3 regions of the Solwaraspora sp. WMMB335 genome follow, and region 2 is predicted to be linked to each of the others. Evidence: riboswitches for the same ligand, from Rfam matches in the RefSeq annotation. Region 2 holds a riboswitch; each other region holds the start of a gene.
The links. Region 2 has a riboswitch for cyclic di-AMP ahead of ACN27F_RS28405 (coiled-coil domain-containing protein). Riboswitches for the same ligand answer to the same signal wherever they lie in the genome.
Positions count from the first base shown of each region.

Region 1: another riboswitch for cyclic di-AMP. It lies ahead of ACN27F_RS18635 (NlpC/P60 family protein); the one in region 2 lies ahead of ACN27F_RS28405 (coiled-coil domain-containing protein).
Region 3: another riboswitch for cyclic di-AMP. It lies ahead of ACN27F_RS09485 (NlpC/P60 family protein); the one in region 2 lies ahead of ACN27F_RS28405 (coiled-coil domain-containing protein).

Region 1 is NZ_JBMHMF010000001.1:4,326,924-4,329,179, forward strand. It holds gene dcd (dCTP deaminase) at 1-273, shown strand, start outside; gene ACN27F_RS18635 (NlpC/P60 family protein) at 420-1,358, opposite strand; cyclic di-AMP (ydaO/yuaA leader) riboswitch at 1,457-1,599, opposite strand; gene ACN27F_RS18640 (NlpC/P60 family protein) at 1,855-2,256, opposite strand, start outside.
Region 2 is NZ_JBMHMF010000001.1:6,590,093-6,592,348, forward strand. It holds gene ACN27F_RS28405 (coiled-coil domain-containing protein) at 121-1,245, opposite strand; cyclic di-AMP (ydaO/yuaA leader) riboswitch at 1,258-1,387, opposite strand; gene ACN27F_RS28410 (cation diffusion facilitator family transporter) at 1,556-2,256, opposite strand, start outside.
Region 3 is NZ_JBMHMF010000001.1:2,252,240-2,254,495, forward strand. It holds gene ACN27F_RS09480 (DUF6232 family protein) at 1-664, opposite strand, end outside; cyclic di-AMP (ydaO/yuaA leader) riboswitch at 1,084-1,212, shown strand; gene ACN27F_RS09485 (NlpC/P60 family protein) at 1,223-2,182, shown strand.

The DNA of each region.
Region 1 (2,256 bases), 2.3 Mb from region 2:
AGTCTGGGCCGGCTCGGCCTGCTGACCCACTCGACCGCCGGCTTCATCGATCCAGGTTTCTCCGGTCACGTCACGCTCGAGCTGTCCAACGTCGCGAACCTGCCGATAATGCTCTGGCCAGGCATGAAGATCGGCCAGCTCTGCATCTTCCGGCTCTCGTCAGCCGCCGAGCATCCGTACGGATCATCGGTCTACGGCTCGCGCTACCAGGGTCAGCGGGGGCCGACGCCGAGCCGGTCCTGGCAACGGTGGCAGACCTGGCCGACGGGATAGGTCCAAGACGGGATAGGCCGACCAGGTGTAGCGAAAGGCGTCCTCCCAAGCCGGGGGGAGGCATGGGAGGACGCCCTTCAAACGGCCGGTGCCGCCGCACGACGGGGGGATCCGCGGCTAGCGCCAGGCCATGGGGAGGAGTGAAGTTATCCGGGCCGGCCGTAGCTGTGCACGTCCGAACCGATCTTGCGCATCTGCACCGGGGAGCCGGCCTGCGGCGCGTGGACGATCCAGCCGTCCCCGACATACATGCCGACGTGCGACAGCCCGCTGTAGTAGAAGATCAGGTCACCCGGTCGCAGCTCGGACCGGTCGACGTACGCCATCACCTGCCGCTGCCGGGCCGCGTTGTGCGGCAGCGAAACGCCGCCCTGGCGCCAGGCCGCCGAGGTCAGGCCCGAGCAGTCGTAGCTGTTGGGCCCGGCTGATCCCCACACGTACGGCTTGCCGATCTGCGCGCAGGCGAAGGTGACGGCCTTGCCGGCCGCACCACCGGGGTAGGTGGCCGGGCAGGGTGCGGGCCGCAGCGAGCCGAGCGTGTTCGTCGACCCGTACGCCTGCAGCCGCAGTTCCTGCAGCCGGTCCACCTCGGCGTCGATGTCCTTGGCTTTCGCCGCCAACTGTGCTTCGGTCTGGGTCAGCTCCCCGATCAGTTCGTCGAGGGGCGCCTTCTGCGCGGCGTACTTGTCCTTGAGGTCGACGACCGCCTGTACGTCGCGGGCCTGCCTGCGGGCGAACTGGTCGAGCAGTTCCAACTGGTCGGCCAGGTGGGTGGGCTGGCCGCTGACCAGGATCGCGTTGATCGCCGAAGGGCTGCCGCCCTTGTACGACCGTGCGGCGAACTCGCTGACCCGGTCCATCGCCAGATCGATCTGGATCTGCAAGGGCTGAATCTTCTTACCGAGGGCCTCGGCCTGCTTCTTCTTCCCGGCCAGATCCTGACGTACGGCATTGTGCCGTTCGATCGTCGGTTCGAGTTCCGCCCAGACGTCGTCGATCTGGGCTTCGATCTGCGCCACGGTAGGTTGGGCCTGTGCGGGCGATCCGGCCAGCAGCAGTCCGGCGCTGGCAGCAACGGCTACCACCGCCCGAAGAATCTGTTGATGGGTACGCGGCGTTGTGCACCCGTGGTCCCGCTCGGACCATCCGGGGCGCCGCCGAGGGGCGCTCGTAGCCACCGGACTCCTTCTCCCCAGACCGCCTACCGGGTTAGCTGACGGGTTCGGGCGGAAAGGAGACGCCCTACCGCAGCTGATCCTGCGGATTCACCCCGAGTTACCGTGGGTCCCCGGCTCGTGATGTGTGACGATTAGGCGGTGTCGGGTCGAGGTCAACCTGGTTGGCTGACGTCATCTCGACTCGACGATCCCCAAGAGTAGAGAGCGCTGTTCTCCGTACGCAAGCGACGACGATGGACATTTCTTTCCGTAGGCAGATGATTGCTAATCGTGCAGTAGTCGCAGTCGCTCATGCGTTCGAATCGCGGCCTGCAGACCAGCGCCGCAGCACCGGCCTACCGGCATCGTCGACAGCCGCCGAGCACTGATCGATCCACCTCTACAACCAGCTGACCTGCAACAATCACCCGACCCGTTTGAATCCAGCGATCGGCATGTGGTCGATATTCGCCATTTGCACCGGTTGACCGGAGCTCGGCGCGTGCACCATCAGACCATTACCGATGTACACGCCTACGTGATGCAGATCACTGAAGAAGAAAACGAGATCTCCTGGCAGCGCCTCGGCTCGGCTGACCGACCTACCCTGGTTCCACTGCGAACCGGTGTAGTGGGTGAGACCCACCCCCGCACTCGACCAGGCGTACTGGGTAAGCCCTGAACAGTCGAATGCGTTGGGGCCGGTCGCGCCCCAGACGTACGGCTTGCCGATCTGCGCGCACGCGGTCGCGACCGCGGTGGCGGCGGCACCGCCGACCGAGGCCGCCGGGCAAGGGCCGGAGGCGCCCGACCCGCCGGTGTAGCC
Region 2 (2,256 bases):
CGCCCGGGTCTTCCGCAAACAGTGGAACGATCCATCGACCCGTGGTCCACCGCGGACACGACCCAGCGGCGGACCACGACAGGTCCGTGGTCCGCCGCCGGGGCTCGCGCCCGAGGTGTCTCAGTACACCGACAGGTGCACGTGGTTGGTGTGGTCGCTGGACGGGTCGCCGCCGGCCCCGCTGTACGCCTTCCAGCCACTGCTCGGCAGCCAGATCCGCTTGTACCAGATCACGTAGAGCACACCCAGTTGGTCGGCGTTGTTGATGAAGTAGTTCGCCAGGTTGTCCCCGTAGGTCTTGTCCCCGCCGGTGGCCACCCCGCCGAAGCCGTTGGCCTGGGCGGCGAAGTCGCAGGCCCGGCCCTTGGGATGCTCGCCGGAGCTGCCGTTGCGGAAGCACGACACGTACCGGGTGAACCCTGCCGCCTTGGCCTGGTTGAGCGCGTGCAAGGTCCGCGGGGTGATACAGCCGGAGGTGGTCGGGTCGTCGACACTACAGGACTCCGCCGGCCAGGATCCGTTCGCGTTGCGCGGTGCCGGGGTCGCTGCGGCGCTGCTGGACCCGGAGCTGGAGGATCCGGAGTCGGACGATCCGCTGGTCGACGATCCGCCGGAGCTGGCGGCCGCGGCGCGTTCGGCTTCGGCCTGAGCCTCGGCCTCGGCCTTCTCCTCTGCCGCGATCGCTACCTCGAGGGCTCGTTCCGCCTGATTCTTGCGTTGCTCCATGACGGCCAGCTGGTTGCGCTGTTCGCGAACCTCGTGCTCGATGGCCGCCTTGGACCGGGTGACCTGGTCTCGCGTCTGGTAAAGCCCGCGTAGCTCCTTTTCCTCGTTGGCGGTGACCGCGCTCAGCGCTGCGGCCCGGTCCAGGAAGCCCTCCGGTGAGGTGCTGTTGAGCAACGCGGACACCGGTCCGAGCCGGCCGTTGCGGTACGCCCGGTCGACGATGCGTCCGACGTTGCGGTTGCGCTTGTCGAGGTCTGCCTCCACCTCGGTCAGCTGGTCGGTGAGCTTGCGCTGCCGCTCGGTCGAGTGGTCGAGGGCCGCCTTGGCGTCGAGCCAGCCGCGCGAGGCGGCATCGAGTTCCTTACGTAGGCTGGTGGTGCCGCCTTCGTCGTCGCGACGGTCGGGGGCGTGGGCGGCGAGCGCAGCCCCGGCAGGGCTGCCCAGTGGGGCGCCGGTGACGGCGACCGCCATTGCGGCCAGCGCCGCGAACAGAGCGGCTCGGGTTCTTCTGTGGATCATGGACACGTGCAGGGTTCCTTCCGTCAGCCGCCGACCGGGTTAGCTGACGGGTTCGGGACGGAAGATCCCTACCGCTGGCGCGGATACACCCCAGGTACGTGGTTCCCCGGCTCGCCGCGAGGCGATTAGGCGACGGCCTCCGCGGGCGCCGGAGGGGCGCCGCCCGGACGGAGACCGGGGCTGAGACTACCGGCTGTGTCCGCCGTCGTCCCGACATCGATAGCACTATTATGTCCAGATAAATCAGGTATTTCAGTTGATCGCAGCTATTACTGTCGCGGGAAGGTCACGAAACTTAAGCCTTTGCTAATCACCAGTCTGCCGGTCCACATGGTTCCGCTGGCGCGGCCGGCTCGACCTGCAGCGTCGCGTGTTCGATGCCGAACTCTTCGTGTAGGGCCTGCCGGGCGTCACGCAGCACCGACCCGACCTCGACCGAGGTGGTGACCGCCAGGTGCGCCGACGCCACCTCCTTCCCTGGAGTGAGCGTCCACACGTGCAGGTCGTGCACGTCGCGGACACCGGGCACGGCGGCCAGCCGGGCCCTGACCCGGGGCACGTCCAGATGCGTCGGTGCGGCCTGCACCAGGATTCGCACCGCGGCCTGGGCCAGCCGCCAGGTACGGGGCAGGATGAACACGCCGACACCGACGGCGACCAACGGGTCGGCGTACCACCATCCGGTCGTGGCGATCACCAGCGCCGCGACGATCACCCCGACCGAGCCGAGTAGGTCGCCGAGTACCTCCAGGTAGGCGCCGCGCACATTGATGCTTTCCCGGGCACCGGCGCGCAGCAACGCGAACGCGGCCACGTTGGCCAGCAGTCCGGCGACGGCCACCGCGAGCATCGGCCCGGCGAGTACCGGCTCCGGGGCGGTGAACCGGTGGACCGCCTCCACCAGGACGTAGACCGCCACCCCGGCGAGCAGCACCGCGTTGGCCAGGGCCGCGAGCACCTCCAGCCGGTAGAGACCGAAGGTGCGCTGTGGGTCCTCGGCGACCCGGCGGG
Region 3 (2,256 bases), 4.3 Mb from region 2:
GCTCGATGGTGATCACCGGATCCTTGGCCCTCGCCAGCCGGGACGCCTCCTGCGCCCGCATCACCGCTCGGCGCACCTGCCCGAACTGGCGCTCCTCGTCACTGCTGAACAGCAGCTTCCACGTCTGCTGGTGACGGCCCCACAGCTCGTACGGGCGGGGCCGTAGCCGATCGCCGAGCCAGGCCAGGCCGACCGGGACGAACGCGGCGACGAACAGGGCCAGGTAGGCACCGGCGCTGACCTCGTCCAAGCCTCGGGTGAACCCGATCACCAGCGCGATCCCGGCCAGCATCACCGCGACGAGAGCCACCGCCCGGGCGGTGATCCGGTCCCGGGCCCCCCGGGCGATACGCAACTGCGCGATGTCACGGATGGCGTAACGCTGACCGGCGACGACGAACCAGTCCCGGGTGACGCGGATGCCAGGCTGACGGTAGTACGCCGGTAGGCCGTCCGATCCACCGTTGCCCCGGCCGACCGACGCGGCCCCGGCCACGGGCTGCTGTCCGTATGTCGCGGCCCGGCTGTTGCGCGTCGCCGGCGCCGGGTAGGTCGATGGGGTTGCCGGGACGGTCGCCGGCGGGGGGTTCCACCCGCGAGGGCGGCTGGCGTCGCGCATCGGCGGGGATCCACGCAACGACGGGGTCTGGCGAGTAGCACGCATAGCGGCCTCCGAAGGGCTTGTGCGGCGCTGACCTTGCGGGTCCATTGTGCAAACAGCGAGCTACTCGATGGAAGATGAGCAATCTGCCACCTAGCAGAATGCCGTACGGCAGGACGCATCCTGGACGCCAATTGGAGGCTTTACGGGTAATTTGTCAGAGTTACCCGCCGGCAGCAACTGCCTCAACTTACTAAAGCGACAATTTGGTCTTGGATCACGGTAACACCTCGAGTCGATACTTTCCGTTACCAAGATGTCTCACCGACCCGTCGCAATGTCGTTAATCACGATCACGCTACTTTCCGGTCACAAGCGTTACGGCTAAATTGGTTCCGCTGGTCCGGTCGCCAGTCACCGACAGTGGTGACGCCGGTCCGGTGCCGCCGAATCATTCACGACAGAGATTACGTTCAGTAATCAAATTGTGATCGACTGTCAGTGACTCGGGGACCCACCGAGCATCTGGGGTGAATCCGCGTCCGACGCGGTAGGGCGATCTTCCCGCCCGAATCCGTCAGCTAACCCGGGAGGCGGCGATGGAAGAAGGGTTCTGCGTTCTTGTCATCAGCGCGGATTCTGCTGCGCACCCTCACGCTGGCCGGCGTGGTCCTCGGCTTGGTCGTACCCGCCGCCGCGGCCTCCGCCCAGCCCAGCGTCAGCGAACTCACGCAGCAGATCAACGAGGAATCGGCCGAGTTGGCAAAGGTCGTCGAGTCGTACAACCGGCTCCGTGAGGAGGCCAAGGCGACCCGGGCGGCAGCCGAGAAGATCAACTCCCAGCTCGGCCCGTTGGAGGCCGAGCTGGCCCGGGCAGAGACGGAAGTCGGGCAGATCGCGATCACGGCATACAAATCCGGCGGCCTGAGCACCGCCAGCGCACTACTCGACGGGACATCCGGCAGCTTCGTCGACCGGCTGGGCACCCTGGACCACCTGGCCCGCGACCGGCAGCAGCGGCTCACCAGCTTCACCGACACCCAGCTGACCTACCTGGCTGAGCAGGAGAAGCTGCAGGCGGCGCTCAAGAAGCAGGATGCCCAGGTGAAGGAGCTGGCCGACCGTAAGAAGCAGATCGAAGCCGACATCGACGAGCTGATGGCCAAGCGGGAGCAGGCCTACGGCACCGCGACCGAGACCGGTTCGTCGTACACCGGACCTGTGCCGTCGGTCTCCGGCGCCGCCGGCACGGCGGTCGAGTTCGCCTACGGAGCCATCGGCAAGCCGTACGTCTGGGCCGCCGACGGTCCCAACGGCTACGACTGTTCGGGCTTGACCCTCGCTGCCTGGCGGGCGGCCGGCAAGAGCCTGCCGCACAACGCCGCGATGCAGTGGGACGTGGTCGCCAAGATCGACCGTGGTTCTCTACAGCCGGGTGACCTGGTGTTCTACAGCAACCTCAACCACGTCGGGCTGTACGTCGGCAGCGGCAAGGTGATCCATGCACCGACTTTCGGTCGCGCCGTCGAATTGGCCAGCGTGGACATGATGACCCCGTACGGCTACGGCAGGGTGCGCTGACGCCGTCTGCGCCGTCCCCTGGGACACCGGTGGCCGGCGTCTCCTACTGGCAGGAGACGCCGGCCACCGTCATC